Regions from separate parts of the Prochlorococcus sp. G4PB16 genome, predicted to be linked through region 1. Evidence: predicted binding sites of a transcription regulator. Region 1 holds the regulator's gene; the other holds the start of a gene.
The links. Region 1 encodes NtcA, which controls nitrogen genes in cyanobacteria. Its sites were predicted from a motif close to GTANCNNNNGNTAC; they were not measured.
Positions count from the first base shown of each region.

Region 2: a site for NtcA is predicted at 4,224-4,237, ahead of glnA (type I glutamate--ammonia ligase). Genes of this name have one in related genera too.

Region 1 is NZ_CM186289.1:1,693,622-1,706,084, reverse strand. Features, by position in the region: gene glyA (serine hydroxymethyltransferase) at 1-942, shown strand, start outside; gene AC6EIZ_RS09610 (competence/damage-inducible protein A) at 929-2,221, shown strand; gene leuC (3-isopropylmalate dehydratase large subunit) at 2,245-3,648, shown strand; gene AC6EIZ_RS09600 (3-isopropylmalate dehydratase small subunit) at 3,682-4,296, shown strand; gene AC6EIZ_RS09595 (DUF3769 domain-containing protein) at 4,299-6,317, opposite strand; gene AC6EIZ_RS09590 (photosystem II reaction center protein I) at 6,399-6,527, opposite strand; gene psbH (photosystem II reaction center phosphoprotein PsbH) at 6,898-7,095, shown strand; gene AC6EIZ_RS09580 (TatA/E family twin arginine-targeting protein translocase) at 7,129-7,344, shown strand; gene pth (aminoacyl-tRNA hydrolase) at 7,406-8,017, shown strand; gene AC6EIZ_RS09570 (DUF3146 family protein) at 8,028-8,285, shown strand; gene AC6EIZ_RS09565 (RuvC family protein) at 8,269-8,706, opposite strand; gene AC6EIZ_RS09560 (DUF3084 domain-containing protein) at 8,703-9,632, opposite strand; gene ntcA (global nitrogen regulator NtcA) at 9,687-10,364, opposite strand; gene AC6EIZ_RS09550 (cob(I)yrinic acid a,c-diamide adenosyltransferase) at 10,733-11,329, shown strand; gene dcd (dCTP deaminase) at 11,330-11,923, shown strand; gene thyX (FAD-dependent thymidylate synthase) at 11,926-12,463, shown strand, end outside.
Region 2 is NZ_CM186289.1:141,193-153,655, forward strand. Features, by position in the region: gene AC6EIZ_RS00745 (GUN4 domain-containing protein) at 1-703, shown strand, start outside; gene AC6EIZ_RS00750 (ATP-binding protein) at 830-1,222, shown strand; gene AC6EIZ_RS00755 (DUF6439 family protein) at 1,227-1,484, opposite strand; gene AC6EIZ_RS00760 (class I SAM-dependent methyltransferase) at 1,535-2,596, opposite strand; gene glnA (type I glutamate--ammonia ligase) at 2,738-4,159, opposite strand; gene AC6EIZ_RS00770 (pyridoxal-phosphate-dependent aminotransferase family protein) at 4,385-5,545, shown strand; gene AC6EIZ_RS00775 (nucleoside deaminase) at 5,528-5,995, opposite strand; gene AC6EIZ_RS00780 (pyridoxal phosphate-dependent decarboxylase family protein) at 6,149-7,519, shown strand; gene AC6EIZ_RS00785 (YcjF family protein) at 7,632-9,185, opposite strand; gene lspA (signal peptidase II) at 9,204-9,656, opposite strand; gene AC6EIZ_RS00795 (biotin transporter BioY) at 9,677-10,186, opposite strand; gene AC6EIZ_RS00800 (DUF3148 domain-containing protein) at 10,334-10,555, shown strand; gene AC6EIZ_RS00805 (M16 family metallopeptidase) at 10,574-11,782, opposite strand; gene AC6EIZ_RS00810 (M16 family metallopeptidase) at 11,818-12,463, opposite strand, start outside.

The DNA.
Region 1 (12,463 bases):
TTAAGCCTTCTAAAACCTGGTGACACAATAATGGGAATGGACCTCTCTCATGGAGGACATCTCACACATGGTTCACCTGTAAATGTCAGTGGCAAGTGGTTTAAGACATGCCATTACGAAGTTAATAAAACTACCCAGATGCTTGATATGGATGCAATCAGAAAAAAAGCAATTGCAAATCAACCAAAACTAATTATTTGTGGATTCTCTGCGTATCCACGGGAAATTGACTTCCAGGCGTTTAGATCAATAGCTGATGAGGTAAATGCGTATTTATTAGCCGACATAGCACACATCGCTGGTTTAGTCGCAAGCGGACTTCACCCAAGTCCAGTCCCCTTTTGTGATGCAGTGACAACAACGACTCATAAAACACTTAGAGGTCCAAGGGGCGGATTAATTCTCTCTAACAATGAAGAGCTAGGGAAAAAACTTGATAAAGCAGTATTTCCAGGGACCCAAGGAGGTCCTTTAGAACATGTAATTGCTGCTAAGGCTGTGGCATTCAAAGAAGCTTCTCAAGCCGAATTCAAGCTTTATTGCAAAAGAGTGATCTCTAATGCGCAAGTTCTCTCCAATCAACTTCAAAAACGAGGTATTTCAATCGTAAGCAAAGGAACTGACAATCATATAGTTCTTCTTGACCTAAGAAGCATTTGTATGACAGGTAAAATAGCGGATCAATTAGTTAGTGATATCAAAATAACTGCTAACAAAAATACTGTACCTTTTGATCCAGAATCACCATTTGTTACTAGTGGGCTAAGGCTTGGTTCAGCAGCTCTTACTACTAGAGGTTTTAATGAACAAGCCTTTGAAGATGTTGGTAATATCATCGCAGACAGACTGCTTAACCCAAATGATGAAAACATAAAGGAAAAGTCAATCAAAAAAGTATCTGAACTTTGTAATAAGTTTCCTTTATATAGTGAGAACATCTAAGAAGATTACTATTACAAAAAAAAATCAATTTGGAGCAGAGATTTTATGCATTGGGAGTGAAATACTTCTAGGAAATATTGTAAATACTAATTCTCAATGGATAGCAAAGCAGTTAGCAATTTTAGGAGTAACACATTTTAGACAAACTGTTATTGGAGATAACCCTTCCAGGTTAAAAGAAGCAATACTTGAAGCATCTAATAGATCTGAAATTCTAATAACAACTGGTGGGCTTGGACCAACTCCAGATGATATAACAACAAAGGTAATTTCTGACGCGTTTCAAACACCTCTAGAATTAAGAAATGATATTTTGATGGACTTGAAAAACAAGTTAAAAGTTAAGGATGGTAAATTATCTGAAAGCCAAAAGAAGCAATGCTTAGTTCCTAAAGGTGCTAAAATTATAAACAATCAATTAGGTACAGCTCCTGGTATAATATGGCGCCCAAAAGAAAATTTTACAATACTTACTTTCCCTGGAGTTCCAAGTGAATTAAAAGAAATGTGGATAAATGAGGCCAGTAAATGGTTAATAAATAATAATTTCTCAAGAAAAATCATCTCTAGCAGAGTTTTACATTTTGCAGGTATAAGTGAATCATTACTAGCAGATAAAATTGCACATTTACTTAAAGAGAATAACCCTACTGTTGCTACTTATGCTAACACTGGGGAAGTAAAGGTTCGAATCACAGCCAAAGGAAATAATTTAGATGATGCTAATAGATTGATAAAACCTATTGAAAAAGAATTAATTCAAATCACCGGATTAAAATGCTTTGGAATAGATAATGAAACTCTTGAAGAATCAGTACTTAAATTATTAATAGAAAGGAAAGAAACTATTGCTGTTGCAGAATCATGTACTGGAGGTGGAATAGCTTCTAAATTAACAAGAATTTCTGGATCTTCTAAAATTTTCCATGGAGGCGTCATCGCATACAATAATTCAATCAAACAAAGAATATTAGGTGTCCCTGAAGAAATAATTAATACCTATGGTGCAGTTTCAAAGCCAGTAGTCGAATCAATGGCAAAAGGTATCCAAAATATATTCAAAGTTAACTGGGCTTTATCTGTCAGTGGAATTGCAGGACCAACTGGAGGAAACGAATTAAAACCAGTTGGACTGGTCAATTTTTGTATCAAGGGCCCAAATACCCTTATCTCATGGGAAGAAAAATTTGGATCTAATAAGACAAGAGAAGATATTCAAAAATTAAGCGTTTTAAATGCTCTTGATAGATTACGTTTATCTATAATCATGGAAAGATGAGTCCTTATTATTGGATTTGAAAGTTGAGTTCTGGAACCCTCTACGACAAAGTTTGGAACTTCCATCAGGTGAAAGAACTACCTGGTGGATCAACGCAACTTTTTGTTGGTCTTCATTTGATACACGAAGTTACAAGTCCTCAAGCTTTTTCTGCTCTTAATGAAAAAAACCTTGAAGTCAAATTCCCTAAGCTAACAGTTGCAACAGTTGATCATATAGTTCCAACAGTCAACCAGCAGCGTCCTTTTACTGATCCTCTCGCAGAGGAAATGCTCACTACTTTAGAAAAAAACTGCAAATCTCATGGAATAAAATTTCATGGCATTGGAAGCAATTCTCAAGGAGTAGTCCATGTTATGGCTCCAGAATTAGGATTAACCCAACCTGGGATGACGGTAGCTTGCGGAGATTCACATACCTCAACCCATGGAGCATTTGGAGCAATCGCATTCGGTATTGGAACAAGTCAAGTTCGAGATGTCCTGGCCAGTCAAAGTTTGGCAATGAAAAAATTAAAAGTTAGAAGAATATGGGTAGATGGTTCATTGCAAAAGGGAGTTTACGCAAAAGATCTCATTCTCCATATAATTCGTATTCTAGGAGTCAAAGGAGGAGTCGGATTTGCGTATGAATTTGCAGGGCCTGCAATAGAAAAACTTTCAATGGAGGGAAGAATGACCATATGCAATATGGCTATTGAGGGAGGAGCTAGATGTGGATATATCAATCCAGATGAAACTACTTTTGAATATCTTAAAGGGAAAGAATATTCTCCCAAAGGTCAAGAATGGGATAGAGCTATTAATTGGTGGAAAAGTTTAGTGAGTGATTCAAACGCTAAATTCGATGATGAGATTCAATTGGACGGATCATCTATAGAACCTACAGTTACTTGGGGTATAACTCCTGGTCAAGGTGTTTCAATCAAAGAAAAAATCCCAAATCCTGAAAGGCTGCCAGAAAGTGAACAACAAATAGCTAAAGACGCATGCAGATATATGAACCTAGAACCAAATCAACCCATAGAAGGAACATCAATTGATGTTTGCTTTATAGGTAGTTGTACAAATGGAAGATTAAGTGATCTCTTAGAGGCATCGAAAATTGTTAAAGGCCATAGAGTCGCAACTGGAATCAGAGCATTCGTTGTGCCTGGTTCCCAAAAGGTTGCTAAGGAGGCAAAGCAAAAAGGAATAGATGAGATATTCCTTAAAGCAGGTTTTGAATGGCGAGAACCAGGTTGCTCAATGTGCCTAGCAATGAATCCAGACAAATTAGAAGGAAGACAAATAAGCGCTAGCTCAAGTAATAGAAATTTCAAAGGTAGGCAAGGGTCTGCTAGTGGAAGAACCTTATTGATGAGTCCAGCTATGGTTGCTGCTGCTGCAATAAACGGAAAGGTTACTGATGTAAGAAAATTACTCTAAGAGTAAAACTGAAAATAACTTCCTTATCTATAAATGAAACAAGAGTTCCCAAAAGGTGAGATCAAATCAATCAAAGGTCGCAGTTTTGTAATCATTGGCGACGATATTGATACCGACCGAATCATTCCTGCAAGATTTCTCAAATGTGTAAGTTTCTCGGCTTTAGGAGAACAAGTCTTTGCAGATGATAGAAAAGAGCTAAAAGGTAATCACCCATTTGATCTGGATCAAAATAAAGGAGCTAATATTCTTATTGTTAATGATAATTTTGGATGTGGTTCAAGTCGCGAGCATGCACCACAGGCTCTTATGAGATGGGGAATAAGATTAATCATTGGGGAAAGCTTCGCAGAGATTTTTTATGGAAACTGCCTTGCACTGGGTATACCATGTTTAACAGCATCGAAAAAAGAAATAAATAAATTACAAAATCTAGTTAATAAAAAACCGAAACAAATTTGGGATTTTAATCTTAAAGAAATTACATTTTCTAACCAAATAGAAAATTTAAAACTAAATATAGAAGAAGGAGCCTACAAGATGCTTATATCAGGAAAATGGGATGCGACTTCTCAACTACTAGAGGCAGAGAGAAGCATCAAGAATACAGTCAGAAATCTACCTTATTTGAACCATTTTAAATCTTAAATCTAAAAAACTTCTTTTACAGAATTATCAAAATTAAATCCATTTAGACGAAAATATACCCCCCCTCCATAAGTATTCGGATGATAGTAAATTCCAAATTCATATGCTCTTTTTTGCCATAAAAGACCTAACTTAGTATCATAATATTCACCATATTTTTCTGAGCTCTTATCGATATTTAAGTTAGAAACAATATCTAAAATTATTGGCCCATATATTTGTTGCATTAAACTTATATTTAACGTTTTCAAATCAATTGCATTGTCAAACTTAAATGGACTATTTCCAGATTTAATTTTCAAACCTGGCATAACAGAAAGTTTTGTAAAGTCAAGAAAATTATTCTCTAATCTACCTAATCTAATTTCGGGACCAAGACTAAACTTGAGAAAGCCCTGATTATTACCATCCTCATATTGAAAAAAGGCTGCATTTATATTAGTTTTTAAAACTAATTCAGGGTAAATTAAAACAGGAGATAAAAGAGTATATTTCTTTTCATCAAGATTATTTTTATTCCCCTTCCATATCTGATATTGACTATCTAAAGAAGAAAAAATACTAGATCGCCAAAGACTCGCCATATCACTATTTTCAAGTTTTTCTGCTTCGTATTTAGCGGTTCCTAGCCCTATGTTTAAGTTATTTAATACTTCACCAGCTTTAAAATTATAAGACTTTTCGATAAATCCACCATATGCAGTTTTTATTTCAGTCTCGCCGATTGAGCCATTCCAAGCTCTAGATCTATAAGTAGTAAAAATATTAAAATTCACATCTTCTAAAAGAGGCATTTTAAAATCCTTACCAAAAGAAGATGAGTGTCTTAGTCCACTAAAAAACCTAGTTGAATTTAAAGTACTTAAATCATTATCACTATAAAATATCCAATCTTTATAATGTGCATTAAGTTTAAAATTCATACCAAATAGATCATAAAAACTAATATCTTTTTTATCTTCAATTTTGTTGTTTTTATAACTATTTGTTTTACCCAAAATAGCCCTGTTAATTAAAAATTGAGGCTGAAAATCAAGTTTTATATTATTAAACCTTGTAGTTTCACTTCTTCTAATCAAGACTAGACCATCTCGATCTTTTCCGTCTATTATCAAATCAAATTTATTTCTCTTTTTTTTCTTCCCTCCAAATGATCTTTTACCTAGGAAGATTTTAGTTCTACTCTCAAGAATTAGATTTGTTTTAGAAGAAGTAATAAGTAATTCACCTCCCTCCTCTTCTGCAATGACATCTATACCTTCAAAAGAAATTTGATGTGGATCAAAAGGATCATTTGTAAAATTTATTCTATTAGATTTCCAACCATTTTCTTGAATTGTTATTAAATCAGACTTGAATCTCCAACTATTAATTGAACCTATTGATTTGTTTGATCTAGTGATTTTATTTTGGGGTAGATTAATATTTCCAAAAGAAAATTCAATTCCATCATCATAAGAATTTTCTCCATTAAATTTATTTATCGATTTTTTTTCCTCAATAGAATTTCCAGAATTGGAATCAACTCTCAAATCATCTAATACATTCTTAATATCTAATATCCCAAATGCCTCTTTAATAAATCCTTCTTTATTTAATAAATTAAATTGAAATTGATTGCCTCTAAAATATTGACGTCCCTTGCTGAATCTAATATTTCCCTCCGCAGATAAAATACCAGTTGATTTTTCATATTTTAAAAGGTCTGATCTTAAGACCCCTCCATTTATAATGGCCTTAACATTACCCTCTGCTAAATAAATATTCTGATCAAAATCATATTGTTTATCAGAAAAAATCCTTAAGTTTAAAAATATATTTTCTTCTTTTGATTTTTCTAAAGGTGATTTTTTACTGCTTTTACTTAAAGTACCAACAGAAAAGTCATAATGTTCAGCTTTATGTAAATTGCCTACATAATTATTCTCTTCACTAATAGCTATCTCAAATAGAGACAGAAAAGTATTAAACCCTAGAAAACAAAGGTTTAGAAGCAAAAAATATCTTTCTTTCGCCGCCAAATGAGTTAAGCCGACGAAAAGATAATAACTAATAAAGAAATTACAGGAACTTTCTTAGTCCAGTAATTAGCCTGTCATTTTTTAGTCTTGAGGACTTTCTAAATCCTTTCTATTTGGTGTCCTTGTTGGATCACTTGCCAAGAAACCAAATAAAAAGATCCCGACAAAGAAAAAGACGACCGTATAGACGGAAATCTTGAGGGCAAGCATGAATACGAACTATCTAAATAGAGCTTAAACCTATCCTATGAAGTCAATAACTCCAATCAAAAAAACAAAGGTGTTACAGACTTTTGGAAATAGAGAAAATCAAGATCAAGGTAATAAAGCTAGAAAAGCCAATAAAACCAAGGGAAATTCATAAAAAGATCAAGATTGATTCAAATTCAAATTAAAAAAATCCATAACTTTCTTTTATTTTTTTTTTGATTTTCCTAGTTTTTCAATTTATTTCAGAACATATCTCTCAAATATCATTTTTTTTAGGACATTCCATCACAAGTTTCTACAGTCTCTTCTCCTTTGGGACAAGTTCCCATACAATAGCGGGACTCATACAAATCTGAGCTAGAGAAACGACATGGGACAAAAAACAGCACTTGGATCTTTGCTGAAATCTATTGGCAATTCTGGACAAGGAAAGGTTGTTCCTGGTTGGGGAGCTGTACCAGTAATGGCCTTTATAGGAGTTTTACTTTTGATTTTCTTAGTTATTATGCTCCAAATTTATAACCAGTCACTTTTATTACAAGGATTTTCGGTCGACTGGAATGGCTGAGTTGAGTAAATTCTAAATACTAGTGGTTCGCCCATGAATATTTTTGGGGTTGGCTTGCCCGAAATAGCTGTTATTGCTGGATTAGCACTTGTTATTTTTGGTCCAAAACGTCTTCCTGAGCTTGGGCGAACTATTGGAAAAACTCTTAAAGGTCTGCAAAGCGCCTCTACTGAGTTCGAACGTGAAATCAAAAATGCCATGAAAGAAGACGAGTCTTCAAATGAAAACATTTTGGACAAAGAAAATTAATTTATCCAAAACTAATTAGATATATCTCAATCATTAGGATCAAGAACGATTTTTTATTTGTATGTCGCCCGATAACTTGAAATTATTAGTTGGCTTAGGTAATCCTGGAGCTGAATATAACAAAACCCGTCACAATGTAGGATTTATGGTCTTAGAGCAACTAGCTAGTCAAAACAATTGCAATTTTCGTGAAAGCAAGAAACTCTTCGGCAAAACTTGCGCATATGGATTAGGTGCTAATAAAACTAGACTTTTAATGCCTAATACTTATATGAATGGAAGTGGAAAATCGGTGCGCTCAGCAAAAGATTGGTTTAATTTAGAAAATCATCAATTGATAATCTTAGTAGATGATATGGATCTTCCTCTTGGGAAAATCAGAGTACGCTCTAAAGGTAGCTCAGGAGGGCACAACGGATTAAAAAGCATTATCAATCATCTTGGCTCTACTGAGTTTAAGCGATTAAGGATTGGGATAGGCCCCCCAAGTGAAATTCAAAAAGAGAGGAAATCTAAAACTGTTTCGCACGTTTTAGGTAGCTTTTCAAAAAACGAATTTACAATATTAAATTACATCATTCAGGAAATTATTAGTTGTTTTGATTTAATTACTTCTAATAATTGGGACAAGATTTCTACTCGACTTAATTCTTTTAAACCTGAAAATTTATAACTTCAGAAAAATGAATACCAAACCATCAACTACTGCATATCTTCAGATTCACAAGCAGTGCTTTAATAAAAAAAAAGTTGAAGGAATTGTTCGAGCCGGAGATTTTGAGTGGAATTTTATTTGGGCTTTCAATCATGGGCAACTTTTTATAGAACCTCCACTTGGTAGAGCGCTAATAAAAGATGCTTTAGAGCGTTACTTAGTAAAAGCGGATTATAAACTTGAGTCTGGTGGAAATTACATTTTCACAGTTAGGGCCAAATTTTAATATCTAATTTATTAGGCCAAATGAATGTATATTTTAAATAATCTTCTAATAAAATCAATGCGACAACTGCATCAAGATTATCAGGAGGGAAGAGCATTTCTTTTGGAAGCCAACGAATGAAATAATTTGGAGGCCAAATCTCCCAATATCTAAACCTTGCCCTTAGTGTTGACCCTGTTTCATTAACATATTTAATATTAAAAATATTTTTTTGTTTTAATTTTTTTTCTATATACTTACAATTAGTTCCATCACCAACTATTATTTTATTAATATTATAGTTTTCATTCCAAAATGATACTAAATCAGAAAACTTATTTAATGAAGATATTCCTGCATCAATGATTTTTCCAGATTTAATATCAGCTAATAATAAGCCACACTTTTTATTCCCAGGATCTATGGATATATAAAAACTCATTTAGTTTTGTTTCTTAAAACATTTTCTAAAGATTGTAATTCTAATGATATTGAAACTTTATCTGCACTTTGACTATTATCAAGGGCCCTCGCAATAATTTTAAAATCTCCACTTTTTCTACTAACTAGATATTTACCTAAATTATTAATTTGATTAGCATTGATTTTCAAATCAGAGCTTAATGACCCTCTTCTCCTAACCTCAGCCAAAGTTGAAGCAAGTAAAAGATTGATCTTTTTACTGATAGATTCAGAATCAGAATTTGATAAATATATATTTTCTAAGGCAATAACTTCTCCTTGTCTTGTAATGATTTTATTTAATGTGACTTCAGGGAATGCATAAACATAATTCTCACCTTTTAATATATTTCCTGCTGATTTAATACTAACAACCCAACTTTTATTATCAGCTATTTTACTTTCCAGCTTCTCAATATCATCTTTACGGACTAATAATATTCTTCGATATTTTGATTGATTTGTTTTTACTAAGTTAAAAGCATAAAAATTTGCTTGCTGCAATAGACTTTCTATAAATTTTTTTGTATCAATATTTTTGTTTATTTTAATAGTCTTAGTTGCTAAAGTTTGACCACTTCTTATTACTACATTTCCACTTCTTAAAGCATATAAATTCTTTTCTAATTTTTTTAATTCTTTCTCACTCTCAGTGATCTTTGAACGAATACCCTCTAATTGAAATAGTCCAACCCTTAAATCTCTATCAAATGCAACCATAGTTGCAAATGAAATAGCACTAATAATACTACCTGTAAAAACAGTTATTAAAACAGCTGTACTTTTAGGTCTTAATTTAAAAACACTTAAACGCGCTTTACCAACTCTTGTACCTAGACGATCTCCTAAAGTAGAAAGTATTCCACCTAGGATTAAGATTAATAGAATTTTCAGCCAGGCTGTCACAGCAAGAAAGAGGAAAATTAATCAAACCTCCTAAACCTTAGTATGTAATGGCCTTCAATTAAATCTTTTTGCTAACGCAATCGGATCAAATATAGTTATTTTTTTCCTATCTATTGCCAATAATGAGGAACTTTTCAACTCACCAAGTAATCGTGTAATAGTTACCCTAGTTGAACCTATTGCTTCAGCTATAGCTTGATGAGAAAGTCTTAAGTCAATTGTTACTCCTTTTTCACCTGGTACACCAAAGTCCCTGCAGAGAACAAGCAAAAAGCTTGCCAATCGAGAGGACATATCTCTATGAGTTAAGGTTTCAATCATCGTTTCAGTTTGAAGTACTCGACTTGATAAACCTTGCAGAAGTAGTAATCCAACTGAAGCATCTTGCTCAATTGCATTTCTCAATGAGGTTGCTGGGGCAGAAACAAGTTCAACACGGGTAAATGCAACAGCATGATAAAAACGATCTGATCTATTTCCTGTTAATAAAGATAAAACTCCAAAAAGACTATTCTCTCTCAACAAAGCTACTGTAATTTCTTCACCTGTTTCATAAACCCTACTCAATCGAACTGCACCTCTCCTTATTAAATACACTCTTTCGGCAGGATCACCAGGAAAAAAAATAGTTTTTGACCTGTCTACGATTTCAGTTGAAACCCCGTCAAGAGATTTAATTACATCCAAGAGAGTCTTGCTTGGCGGTATAGAAGATGATGAATTACCATCCATCGGGCTATTTCTTGGGTTGTTGAAACGAGTAAAGCCACGATAAGAAGTGACCATATTTAATTTATTGTTCAAAGAACATTAATAAGTTGATAAAAAACGATATGTAGCCATGGCGACTTTTTTGAAGCTAGGTCTCCAATCCAAGCCTGCACTTACCTGAAAATTCTATCTTTTGACGCTCAAAAACCTAAGGAGCTATGGAAAAAAATTTAAAAACTACATTTTTTGTCCTCACATGAATCATTTATGGACCTTGAAAGTAATGAGAACCAAGTATTGTTGTTTCATACACCACAGATAGTGTTGAATTTGTTGATTAGAAATTTTATACCGCTAGATTAATTTAAAACATCCTGATAAAAATTGAGATGAATGCAGGAGTTAGCATTAATGCTCAAAAGATGGGGGCATCGTCATCAACTGAGACTTCTCTAAGGCCTAGCCCCAGAAGAAAGCCTTTACGACTAGTTGAAACTCAAGGTCAATTCCAAATCCACACTTCTACTTTTAGAGGTAGTTTTTCTGTTGTTCTAAGTGAGGCAATTAGATCGGCCGGATTAGGAAGCCAAGTTTTAATAGCTCAATTTTTGAGAGGTGGAGTAAATCAAGGACCCAATGGAGCGATAAATCTCTGTGGAAGACTTGAGTGGTTAAGACCAGCCATTGAAACCTGCTTACCCGAAAAAATATCGGAAGAAAATTTATGTTTAAAAAGAAAGTATGAAGAAAAAGCCATAAAAGAACTTTGGGAATTTTGTAAAGCTCGTTTACTCGAAAAAAAAATAGATAAAATCGTTCTTGATGAAATAGGAATGGCTATTAGCCTTGGTTTCATTGAAGAAAATGATTTAATTTTCATGATCAATAATCGGCCATCATCCACAGATATTATTCTTACAGGGCCATCAATCCCGCCTAAAGTAACTGAAATGGCTGATCAAATTACTGAATTACGCTGCAATTAAATGTTAAAAAACGATCGTTGGATTTCTGAACAGGCTTCTTTAGGAATGCTTGAACCTTTTCAAGAAAAGCTTATAAGACATCTTGAACCTGAATCAGAAAAATCACCTGTTTTAAGCTTTGGTTGCTCATCATATGGATATGACTTGCGTCTCTCTTCTAAAGAGTTTTTGATTTTTAGGCATGTCCCTGGCACAGTCATGAATCCTAAAAAGTTTAATCCTGATAATTTAGAACCTACAGAATTAAAAGAAGACGAGGATGGTAAATATTTTATTTTACCTGCTCACTCTTACGGCCTTGGGGTTGCATTAGAAAAAATGAAGGTACCACCAAATATTACTGTTATTTGCCTTGGTAAAAGCACTTACGCCCGCTTAGGAATAATTGTAAATACAACACCTGCTGAAGCAAGTTGGGAGGGTCATCTAACCCTTGAATTTAGTAATAGCTCCGGAGCAGATTGCAGAATTTATGCCGATGAAGGTATTTGTCAATTGCTTTTCTTTGAGGGAGATCCTTGTGAAACGACCTACAGTGATAGGAAGGGAAAATATCAATATCAACAAGAAAGAGTAACTCTAGCAAAGGTTTAAGAATGGGTTTTGTTCAATTAATAACTTTTACACCAGACGCTGAGAAAAGCATGGCATATATTGCCAGGGTTAGTAATCCAAAAAATCAGGAAAATGATGACTTTACTAAATTAATTCGTTATTGCATTAAAAATGAACATTGGAGTGTCTTTGAGCAAGCTTATATGACTTTGCAAATAGAAACTACTAGAGGAATTGCAGCACAAATATTAAGACATCGATCATTTACTTTTCAAGAATTCTCGCAACGCTATGCCGATAGCAGGCAATTAGGAGAAATTCCAATACCAGAATTAAGAAGGCAAGACAATAAAAACAGACAAAATTCCATCTCAGACTTACCGGAACAAGTTATTAATACATTTAACGAAAAAATCAAGCAACAGTTCAAGAGGAATAAACAACTTTACGAAGAGATGTTAGAAGCTGGAATTGCAAAAGAATGTGCAAGATTTGTACTCCCACTTGCCACCCCAACAAGGATTTACATGACAGGATCATGTCGATCGTGGATTCATTACATAAAGTTAAGAACTGGAC
Region 2 (12,463 bases), 420 kb from region 1:
AACACATCCAAATAAAGAGACTTTAAAGGAATATTTGGAGTCTTTTAGAATGGCTTCAGAAAGGAAACGATTTAGTTTGTTAAATGGTTTAGAAGAGCGAGTTGAGGAGCTTCTTAGCCTTGGCTCTTCTTTAATGTCAGTATTTGATCCTGATGTTTATGATTGGCCCCCTGGTTTCATTTTGCAACTCATTCACAAAAATGATGATAAGTTTATAAAAAATAATCTCGATTGCGATGACCTTTGTTGGTTTAATTCCCCATCAGAGGTTGGTTTTGATTATTCACCTCTTCAGAGATATTTATTAAACGAGAGTTATGAGGATGCTGATCGTTTTACTAGCTCAAAACTTAGAGAGCTTGCTGGGGAAAAGGCTGTAAATAGAGGTTATGTTTATTTTTCCGAGGTTGAAACAATACCCTCTATTGATTTGTCAACTTTGGATAAACTATGGATTGTTTATTCAAGAGGAAAATTTGGATTTTCAGTTCAAGCAAAAATATTAGATTCAGTAGGTGGAAGATATGACAAACTTTGGCCTCGAATTGGTTGGAAAAAAGATGGAGTATGGACTAGATATCCAAAAGCTTTTAATTGGTCAATTGAAGCACCCAATGGTCATATGCCTTTGGTTAACCAGCTTAGAGGAGTTCGATTAATGGATGCCTTGCTAAACCATCAAGCATTAACAGCTAAAAGCTAGAAATTTAATGATTAATTTTTAATGTTCTCTCCAAGGATACTATTTATGGATTAAGTTGAACTTATGTTTTTTATTTCCAGATTAATTGTCTGATTAAAAGATTAATTTACAAAGAAAGTTTTAATTTTGGAGATTTCTAAAAATTGGGCTGTTTTTATTCATCCCTCTACTTTAAAACTAGCAACATTTATTGAAACTCTTTTAGAGCCAGTAATCTGTAGTGAAACCGCAAAAAGAATAGAATTGGGCCTCCATGAGGCACTTGTTAACGCCGTAGTGCATGGCAACTTATCTAACCCTAATAAAGTTATTCGTGTTAGACGAATTCTTACTCCTAACTGGTTTGTATGGCAGATTCAGGACGAAGGACTAGGTATAGTTAAAAATAAAAGATTATGCACTTTACCTCTTGAAATTGATGCTAATAATGGAAGAGGTATATATTTAATTCATAAGTGTTTTGATGATGTTAGATGGAGTAGAAAAGGGAATAGACTTCAGCTATCAATAAAGAAATAATTCTTTAATGACTATTGCAGCCTTTATCTTTTAAGTCTTCTCTTATCCACAAAATTGCTTGCATAAGTAGGTCTTCTATTTCTGTTTCATCTCCATCATGAATTAATTGTGAGATTGCGGAAATAATTAATTCAGCGCTTCTTCTTTGTTTGTTCCCCCTAAATTCATGCCAGTTATGATTGTTCAAGCTTATTTCCTTGTGAAGCTGTTGTGTTAGTAAAATTGTTTTTTCTGACCAAATCTTTCTATTTTTTCTTGTCATGATTTTTAATTTGTTTTATTCTAAATTTCAATATTTTTTTGTTTTTTGAATTAATTTGGTTTGTTTGCTTTCCATACTTTAGTCATAAAGTGAGATTCATTAGTTACGGCTGCAAATCCACTGGTTTCTAATCTTAAATTTATATCATCGATTATATAGTCTCTATAATACGGCTCATGAAAAATCTTATGAAAATTTTCCATTATTGGAGTGAATTTTGGAGAATCTTCTATTTGAATGGAGTCCGCAAGGACAAGAGTCCCACCAGGTTCTAACAATCTAAAGCATTCATTTAAAACATTTTGTCGCGCATCTCTAGGAAGTTCGTGAAGTAGAAAAACACAAGTCAGTGCTTGAAAACTAGATGATGAATAGGGCATATTTTCTGCATTGGCTTTGGTTAGTTGAACGAGATCCCCACTTCTGGAACTTAGATATTTACTAGCCTGCTTTAAGTATGAACCAGATAAATCAATACCATAAAGTTCTGCTTCAGGTAATGCACTTTGTATTTGTTGGAGTGTTCTTCCAGTTCCTGTTGCTATATCTAATATTTTTACTCTCTTTGAGTTTTCAGACAAATATTTTTTTAGACCTGTTTTCAAAGGAGATAAAACTCTTCTTCGCATTGAATCTGCTGTTCCATTAAAAAGAATCTCAACTTGTAGATCATAGATTTCAGCAGAATGCTCACTTAGATAACCATCCGTTTGGTGATGAAAATTCTGTAAATAGTAATCAGGGTAATCTTTCTCATTTACATTTCTGGGAATTTCTCTGGTTTTATTTTTTTTACGCCTCTCCCATGTTTTAGGCATGTCAAGCCAAACTAACGGATATTTTTTTGCCCATTCCAGCCATGGAGCTTCGAATAGTTGAGATTTTGGATAAACACCTGCCTCTGCTTCTTGCCAATCAATTTTTTCTAGTTTTTCCATTGACCGTCTAACTTCTGTTAATAGATCTTGATCAATTGGGAATTTTCCTGGGGCTGCTTCGGGTGCAAAAAATTCCATTAACTTCGTACTCAACTCTTTATGAGCTAGGCCAGCAAGCGTTTTTCCTTGTTGAAGAGTGTGATATGCAAATTTTTTAAGGCTTGGCGCTGCCATGAACCATTGATTAATTTCTTTATTATCTAACAGATTTGATTGATTAGTGACGAATTAACAAAAAAAAAATAAGGTCTATGTACAAATTGTGCATAGACCTTATTTTTTAAAACTCCAATTAATTAATCCAAAAAATTTATTTTAGGCGTCATAGTACATAGTGAATTCATGTGGATGAGGTCTTTGTCTTAGCTGTTGAACTTCTTCGTATTTAAGATCTATCCAGTTTTCTATGAAATCATCAGTAAATACTCCTCCCTCAGTTAAATATTTGTTGTCACTTTTCAATGCTTCTAATGCATCATTCAACGAGGATGGAACTGTGTCTATTTTTGATAGTTCCTCCGATGGAAGTTCAAAAAGGTCGACATCAACACCATCTCCAGGGTCAATTTGATTTTTGATTCCATCAATACCTGCCATCATCATTGCTGAAAAAGCAATATAAGGATTGGCTAACGCATCGCCCGATCTAAATTCAAGTCTCTTTGCTTTTGGACTTGGCCCAGTCAAAGGAATCCTTACTGCTGCTGATCTATTGCCTTGTGAATAAACTAAATTAACTGGTGCTTCAAAGCCTGGAACCAATCTTTTGTAACTGTTGGTAGTTGGATTCGTAAAAGCAAGGAATGAAGGAGCATGTTTCAGAATCCCCCCGATATACCATTTTGCCGTTTGAGATAAATTGGCATAAGTACCTTCTCCATAAAATAAAGGCTGACCACTTTTCCATAAACTTTGGTGAACATGCATTCCTGTTCCATTGTCATTAAAGACTGGCTTGGGCATGAAAGTTGCAGTCTTTCCATATTTTTTGGCTACATTTCTAACTATATATTTGTAAATCATCACATTGTCAGCTGCGTTGATTAGGGGCGCAAATTTCATCCCTAATTCATGTTGACCAGCACCCGCTACTTCATGATGATGTTTCTCAATAGGTATGCCCAATTCGCCCATCAGTAGAAGCATTTCAGACCTCATATCTTGAGCTGTGTCATTAGGGGATACTGGAAAATAACCTTCTTTTAATTGAATTTTGTACCCAAGGTTTCCTCCTTCTTCCACTCTCCCTGTGTTCCAAGGAGCTTCTATGGTATCTACGCTGTAAAAACTTCCGCCTTCCCCTGAGTTATATCGAACGTCATCAAAAATAAAGAATTCTGGTTCAGGACCAAAGAATGCAGAATCTGCAACACTCGTGCTTCCTAAATAATCCAATGCTTTTTGTGCCAAAGCTCTTGGACATCTTGCATATGGTTCTCCGCTTCTGGGCTCCTGAATTGAACAAATCAAGCTAAGAGTTTTGTGATGGTAAAAAGGATCTATCCAGCTTGTTGATGGATCTGGAACCATCGCCATATCGGATTCGTTTATAGCTTTCCAACCTCTAATGGAAGAGCCATCAAAAGCAAGTCCTTCTGTGAAAGAGCTTTCTTCAATCAGATCTGAAGCTACAGTTAAATGTTGCCACTTACCATGCAGGTCAGCGAATTTTAGATCTATTAGCTCAATGCCCTCATCCTTAATTTGACGAAGAACATCTTGAGAGGTCTTGCTCATGATGAATTTGATTTGCAACAGAGATACTTAATTATGAAGGTAATGAGCGTTTGCATTCATTTTTGTATCGACAAGCACTTTTTTTAGACTTTTAACAGAATTCTTTCTTTATTTTCTCTCTTATTTGGGAAATCTAGCTAATTCCTATTGCAATCCCTAAAAAAAATACCCCGACTTTGCCTATTGCCTTTTAGGCTCAGTAGATAAACAAAAAGATCTGTTTTCTTGGCCACTCAAATTCTTCCTTCTGTTGATAATCAACATCGTAAAGATTTTGGTCCAACTGTTTCTCCTGAAAGGTTATTGCTTGGGCCAGGTCCATCTAACGCAGATCCTGCTGTGTTGAAAGCGCTATCTCAGCCTCCCATTGGCCACTTGGATCCCTTTTATGTGGATTTGATGAGTGAGGTTCAAGAGTTGCTCAGATATGCATGGCAAACAAGTAATCGATTAACACTTCCAATGAGTGGTACAGGGAGTGCCGCAATGGAAGCAACTTTAGCAAATGTTGTTGAGCCAGAGGATACAGTTTTAGTTGCTATTAAAGGATATTTTGGACATCGACTTGCTGATATGGCAGGAAGATATAAAGCAAATGTTGAAACCATTCACAAAAATTGGGGGAATGCATTCTCTCTTGACGAAATAGAAGATGCGCTGAAAAAGCATAACCCAGCTGTATTAGCAATTGTTCATGCAGAAACCTCCACCGGTGTTTGTCAACCTATGGATGGAATTGGTGATTTGTGTAGAAAATATAATTGTTTACTACTTGTTGATACTGTGACTTCATTGGGAGGCGTTCCTCTTTATTTGGATGAGTGGAAAATTGATTTAGCTTATAGTTGTAGTCAAAAAGGATTAAGTTGCCCGCCTGGATTAGGTCCTTTTTCAATGAATGAGAGAGCTGAGAATAAAATGTCAAATAGAAAAGACAAGGTACCTAACTGGTATCTAGACGTTTCTTTATTAAACAAATATTGGGGTAGTGATCGGGTATATCATCATACGGCTCCTGTAAACATGAATTTTGGCATTAGAGAAGCGCTTAGATTGTTAGCAGAAGAAGGATTGGAAGTTTCATGGGATAGACATAAAAAAAATTCGAAACTACTTTGGAGTTCTTTAGAAAATATTGGTTTAGAATTACACGTTAAAGAAGAATTGCGATTGCCGACGCTAACAACAGTGAAAATACCAGAAGGAGTTGACGGTAAGGCATTTACTAAACATTTACTAAATAATTTTGGGGTTGAGATTGGAGGTGGACTTGGTGATCTTGCTGGAAAAGTATGGAGAATTGGTTTGATGGGTTACAACTCAACCTCTTCTAATGTAGATAAGATAATAAACATTTTTGAAACTGAATTACCTAAATTTAGATAATAAACTTTCTCTAGGTAATACTCTTTTATCTTTGAACCAATCTAAGATTATCTTTCTAGATTCTACTTCCATTATTCCTCTTTCAATCAACACTTTGTGATGGGCACTTTTATGTTCTGCGAGATTAATCGTTCCACCTAGTGCGCCTCTTTTGGGGTCTGCAGATCCATAGATAATCTTTCCCATCCTTGCTTGTATTAAAGCGCCTGCGCACATTGGACATGGCTCCAGATTTACAATCAAAGTGCAGTCATTAAATCTCCAATCGTTATTTATCCAAGAAGCTTGTCGAAGCGCTACCAACTCCGCATGACCTAAAGGATCTTTCATCGCTTCCCTTCTATTCCCTCCATAACCAATACATCTACCCCTCTTGTCGAGGATAACTGCTGCAATAGGGACTTCCCCTCTCTTTCCTACGAGCTTTGCTTTAGATAACAATCTTGTCATCCACATTATTTTTTCTTCCTGACTCAGTGCTATTGGTTTTGACAATTTTTTAGATGTTTGGGGAATTATCAAATAAAATGTTTATCTAGAGATTAATCATTTTTTTTGGTTTGAACTTGATCATCAAATACTACAAATAGAGACTTATTTTCTTTGGACCCTTTTGCATCACCTCACAATTTAGATAGAGAACTTCATTCTTTTCTTGCTGAAGCCTCAAGTAATCTTTGTTATTGGTTTGCTGAATCAGGCAGTCAAGGTCCAATGCCTGATTCCTTTGATTTGCCTGAGGCCTTTCCTAATAAAAAAGGTTTATCCAATGAAGTTTTATTGAATGATATTCAATTATTAATGAATGGTTCTTACCGACCATCTCATCCAAGGGCTCTCGCTCATTTAGATCCTCCTCCTCTATCAGCATCGATTGTAGGAGAGCTTATTTGTGCAGGTTTGAATAATAATCTTTTGGCTGAAGAATTATCACCTAGCTTGACATCCTTGGAAAGAAACTTATGTAAATGGTTTTGTCAGAAATTAGGTCTTGGTGATTTGTCTGGAGGTGTAGCGGCTAGTGGGGGAAGTTTAAGTAATTTAATGGCATTAGTAATAGCAAGAAATGTTGCTGGTCTAGAAAATGATCCCAGTGCAGTTTTTTTTGCAAGTGATGATTGTCATGTCTCATTTTCAAAATCTTTAAGGATTATGGGCCTTAAACAAGAATCTTTCCAAAAAGTCCCTACTGATGAAAAAGGTAAATTAGATATTTCTTCCTTGTCTTCAAAATTAAAAAAAATAAAATCTCAGGGAAAAAAATGTTTTGCTGTCGTGGCCACAGCAGGAACTACTGTAAGGGGAGCTATTGATCCACTTTCTGACATCGCTCACTTTTGCAAAAAAGAAAAAGTTTGGCTTCATGTTGATGGTGCAATTGGTGGGATTTATGGTCTATCAAAAATAACTTCAGAAATTGTTCAAGGTTTAGGTTCCGCAGACTCCATAACTGTTAATCCACAGAAATTATTGGGTATCGCAAAAACTTCCTCTTTATTACTGGTAGCTAATAAAAAACATCTTTCTTCTACCTTCTCAACCGGACTCCCTTATGCCGAACCAATTACAGGAAATGACTCTCATGGTGGAGAACTTGGTATTCAAGGTACTAGGTCCGCCGAGTCATTAAAATTGTGGATTGGTTTAAGACAATTAGGTGAAGAAGGTATTGAAAAAATACTTTTGGAATCTATTGAAAGAAGATGTTATTTAGAATCAATAATTGATTCATCAAAATTTAAAATAATATCAGGACCTCTTCATCTTTTAGCTATAACACCGAACAATTGTACTTCTTCTCAAGCCTCCGAATGGTCTATTAAAACGAGAAACTCTTTATTAGTCAACAAGTTTATGCTCTCAAGACCAATTTATGGAGATAGATATTATTTAAAAGCTGTTATGGGGAATCCTAATACTAAATTTGAGGATTTAAAACTTTTGTCTAATCTTATTAATCAATCAATTATTTGATTAAAAATGAATAAAGATTTTTTTAACAAAAAAAATATAGTGGCATTTATAACAGCTGCAATATCAATTTTGATTGGCCTAATTTATTTGGCATTGGTTTTTATTTTAGACTTTAGAGGTCCGATGACCCCTCCTCCCTCGGAGGCCTTGATCTCGGTGGTAGTTTTCTAAGTTTTTTTTCAACTATGGGATCAATAACCCTTTCATAAGCTCTTCTAATAAAACTTTTGAAATACTCATCTCTTTTATTTAAGTTGTAATGATACTCAACAACTTCTTGGATTCCACCATCTCCCCAATTTTGGTCTTGTTGGAAATAAGTTATAAAACTTGCTCCTGCAATTCTAGTAAGCCAGGAAACACTTACACCTTGAATTACTTTGCTAACAACTAATGTTGGGAGTGACAGACTTAATGTTGAGCTTATTAATGAAACACCACCTTGAACTAAACCCATAGTTGCAAGTGTTTTTCCTACCGATATAGCTAAATTCTTTGCGCTCTCTTTGGTAATTTCAACACCATAGATTTTTGCTATTTCAATGACCATTTGAGCATTAACAGCCGCCGCAGCGATCATGTCGATAACAGGTAATGGCGTTAGTATTAATGCACCTCCACTCATCCAACCATATTTATCAACACATTTTTTTGCTGATTGACTTCTTTGCTTAACTAATAATTTTTTACCTTCTTTCCCAAGATTGCTGCATTGAAGCAAAATATTATCTGCGATTAATTCTTCACCTTCTTCGTGTAGGATATTTGCTAATCTTCTAATTAAACTTTCGATTTCAGGGGCTGGTTGATAGGGCTTTTTCCCAGGGATTGCAATTGTCTGAGGGGAGGAGGATGTACAAATAATATCTTTTGGCTCAATAAAATCACCACATCTAGAATTTAGAATTTCGATTAATCTTTTTTCTTCATTTTCTCCTCTTAAATCTATCTTATTAAGAACAAGTAAAAGTCTTTTTCCTGCTTTAGATAAACTCCTAATTATTCTTGTTTCTTCAGAACGTAAATCTCCATCTATTACTACTAACATTAAATCAGATTTGCGTGCTTCTATTAATGCACTCTTTTCCCTTCCTCTGCCTCCTTTCCCGGCTTCTAATATTCCAGGCGTATCAATAATTCTTATTCCTCTTGGAAGTCCTTTGAGTTTTAGCCTGAAGGTTTCTTTTTCTCTTGTTGATCCCATTTCAGGACTAACTTTACCTACTATTCTTTTTAAAAGAGCTCTTATTAGTGAGGTTTTGCCACTAGAGCCAATTCCAAAAACTACTAAAATAATATCCCCTCTATCTAACTCTAATGAAACTCTATCCTTCTCATCCTGTAGGGCCTTGGCTTTGACTTTATCATTAATTAATTTGATTAGCTGATCAATACTTTTTAATGATTTATCTGCAGCTTGCTTTTTAGTTGTTAATGAAAAATCTATAATTTTCTTCTTCATTTTTATTTTAAATATCGATTGTAGATTGGTTTGTATCCACTCTATTTTCTTTGAATAAATTAAACCGCAAATTAATAAAATTGTGATTAATACCGCAGGTATATTTATTAATCTAATTATTGCTCCAACCAAGCCCACAAATATTAAGCTAATAATAATTATAGATATATATAATATTATTTTTTTTGAACTATAGATTTTCATATAATAATAACCAATTGTTTAATATTTTTTTCTTGGCTTGTCTTTAGCTATATCAACTAAAAAACATATTATAGCAATATTTATTGATACATCCGCTAGATTGAAAATAGGAAAATTAATAGGAACTAGCTCTATGAAATCTACAACATAACCTTTTAATAATCTATCAATTCCATTGCCTAACGTTCCGCCTAAAAGATATGCAAGTCCAATTAAATTCCAATAAGATCTCGGAGGGTATTTTAAAATAATAGTAATTAATAATAATGAAACAATAATACTTGTAATCGTAAGAAAGTTTGTTGAGTCGCTAAAAAGACTAAATGCAGCTCCTTTGTTTCGTATTAGGGTGAAATTTAATAAATTAGGAATAATATTTTTAGACCTTTCAAAGCCTAATGTACTTAAAACTAAGAACTTACTAATTTGATCTAAAAAAATAATAAAAATAGAGTAAACTATTATTTTCATTTTTCTACTCTTAAAGGAAATCATTTTACTATTAATATTTGTTTTAGTAATATTGATAATAGACTTATTGATATGCATAGTAATAATTGATTTGGAAAAGGTAAAAAAGTATTAATCAAAATCAGATCGGATAAAGAATCTAACCAATTTCCGAAGAGTTTACCAAAAATTAAATAAATAATACCTGTAATATGCAAAATGCATAATGATAGGATTGTATAAAATGAATAATTGATTAAATTAGCTTTTGAAGCATTTTTAGCTAAAAAACCACATGTCCAAGCAGCAGGAATAAATCCTAATAAGTACCCAAATTCAGGGGTTAAGATATAACCTACACTTCCTCCACCATGAAAAACAGGTAAATATAATAAACCTATAATCAAATATGAAATTGCAGAAATTGTTCCAATTTCGGGTCCACAGATCAATGAATTCAAAAGTAGCCCTTGGATTTGCCAATTGCTATGAAGTGGGATATTTGAGAGAGACAGCTCTTCTTGAGGAAGAATTATTGATGATGGTATCATTGAGCATACTATAATTAACATTATGCCTGTTATTGCTTTTACTCCGATACTAAATTTGTGCAATGAATTTAATTAGAATATCTTATACATTATTATTTACAAATTGATTGATATGTCAATAAGATAATTTAGAACTACATAGTCATAATGGAATTTTCAGTTGGAGAAAAAGTATCCTTACAAGTACCTTTGCCATATTTAAAGACAGCAGACTCCATCTCGATGTTAAGGCCCCCAGATCTAGTATCTCTTGATGAGATTGGAGAAATAATTGGAATAAGGCCAAATGATTTACTAGAAGTGAAATTTAGACGGGGTAATTTCTTGATACCTTCTGAAAGACTTAAGCTTTTGGATAGTGATATCTAAAAATAAAATAATATTTGATTAAATTTCCCAGCTTTTATTAATTTTCTGAATAACCTCTTTGTTGCTGCAAACACTTAGTAATGGGTTCTTTAAATATTTATTTGCAGCATACTTGATTTCTTTACTCGTTATATTTTCGAGTCTTAATAGAGTTTCTTCGTCATGATCCTTCGTTAAACCAATCCCTAAGATATGAGCTTTATGCTCAGCCCTTTGACTAATACTTTGCAGGGAATGAGCCATTTGGCCTCGATATTTTATCTTTACTAAATCTAATTCTTCAGCAGTTATTTCATTATCAATAATTTTACTCCAACATTCTTTTAGTAATTTTAGAGTAATTATTGCTTTATCTTCAGTAGTAGAAGCGTGCATTATAAATGGTGTTTGATTCTCTCTAATAGGATGATAAATTCCAGCTTCATAAACTACTCCATACTTTTCTCTTAGGACTTTGAATAATAAACTTGACATCCCATAACCTAAGTAGCATGATAATAACCTTAGTAAAATATCAGATTCATTATCGTATCTAATTGTTGCTTTACCTAGTAGCAGAATGACTTGTTTTGTATCTAATGTTCTTGTACAAATACTAGTTTTTGGTTTATTCTCAATTTCAAAATTATTGTATTTTTTAGATGTTTTATTTTGGTCATTAAAATTTTGACTAATACCTTTAAATGCAATTGAATTTTCTATATAATTTTCTATATTAATAGAAAACTTTCCTGAAATCACTAGGATTTTTTTTCTATTAGTTAATGATCTTGCTATTGGAATTATGTGATCCTTTTTGATTTTATTTATATCTTTGATTAATCCAAGTGGATCATGTCCATATGGTCCATTACCGTATACCATCCTTCTCCACCCATCAAATGCTAGTTGATATGTACTTTCTTTTTGTCTATTAATAGCTTTTATCGTTAGATCTTTTTCTAATTCAATCTGATCAATTTGGAGTAGTGGTTTTGTAATCATCCAACCAATTAATGGAAGAAGTTTAGAAGCATCATTCTCGACACATTTTAGACTTATTAAAAGACCATCTTCGTATGTATCACAATTTAAACTTGCGCCGGAACTTTCTACTATTTCAGCAACTAACTTATTATTGTATGGACCACAACCTCTAAGCATTGTTGCGCTTAAAAGTTGATGAATCCCTTTTTTATCTTTTGGATCATTTCTGCTTCCGTCTACTATCCATAGTTTTGCAGACATTATATTTTTACTATTAAGTTTGTCCAGAATTATTTTCATATTAATTTCTCAGGTTTAGCAACTAATGTAAATGCATTATCTGGATTAAATAATGGAAAAATTAATTCATTTAAACGTGTAGATGTCCAATATGATATATCATTTATTGATTTCAATATTGATTGATGTCTACCCCATAGAGCTTGATTTCCTAATGTAGAAGCAATTTGGCCACTTAATTCTAGACCAAAATAAATATTATTTTTTACTAGTTTTTTCGCACGTTCCAAGTCTTTAATAGTAACTACGTTCCTGTTTAATTCTCTGAGAATATTGTTGACTTCATATTCGGCAATTTTAAGATTTTGTTCTGGGCAACTCACATCTAAAAGGATTAATCCACCTTCTTCAAGAATTTGTAAATCTATATCTATTGATTCGATTATACGTTTTTCTTCTCTTAAGTCCTTAACAATAATACTACTTTTACCCTCGCATAACATTGTGGCAGCAATTTCTGCTCCTAAAATCAATATCTGCTCTTTTGCAGGTGGTAGTCTCCATGCTTTCAATATTCTTCCTCCTTCAAGCCTAGGAATAGTTTCTTTTTTATAACCTTTATTAAAAATAGGCTTTGAACTAATATTTGTTTTATCTGAGAATGTTTTTAATTGCTTTAATTTACTATTGTTAATTATTGAA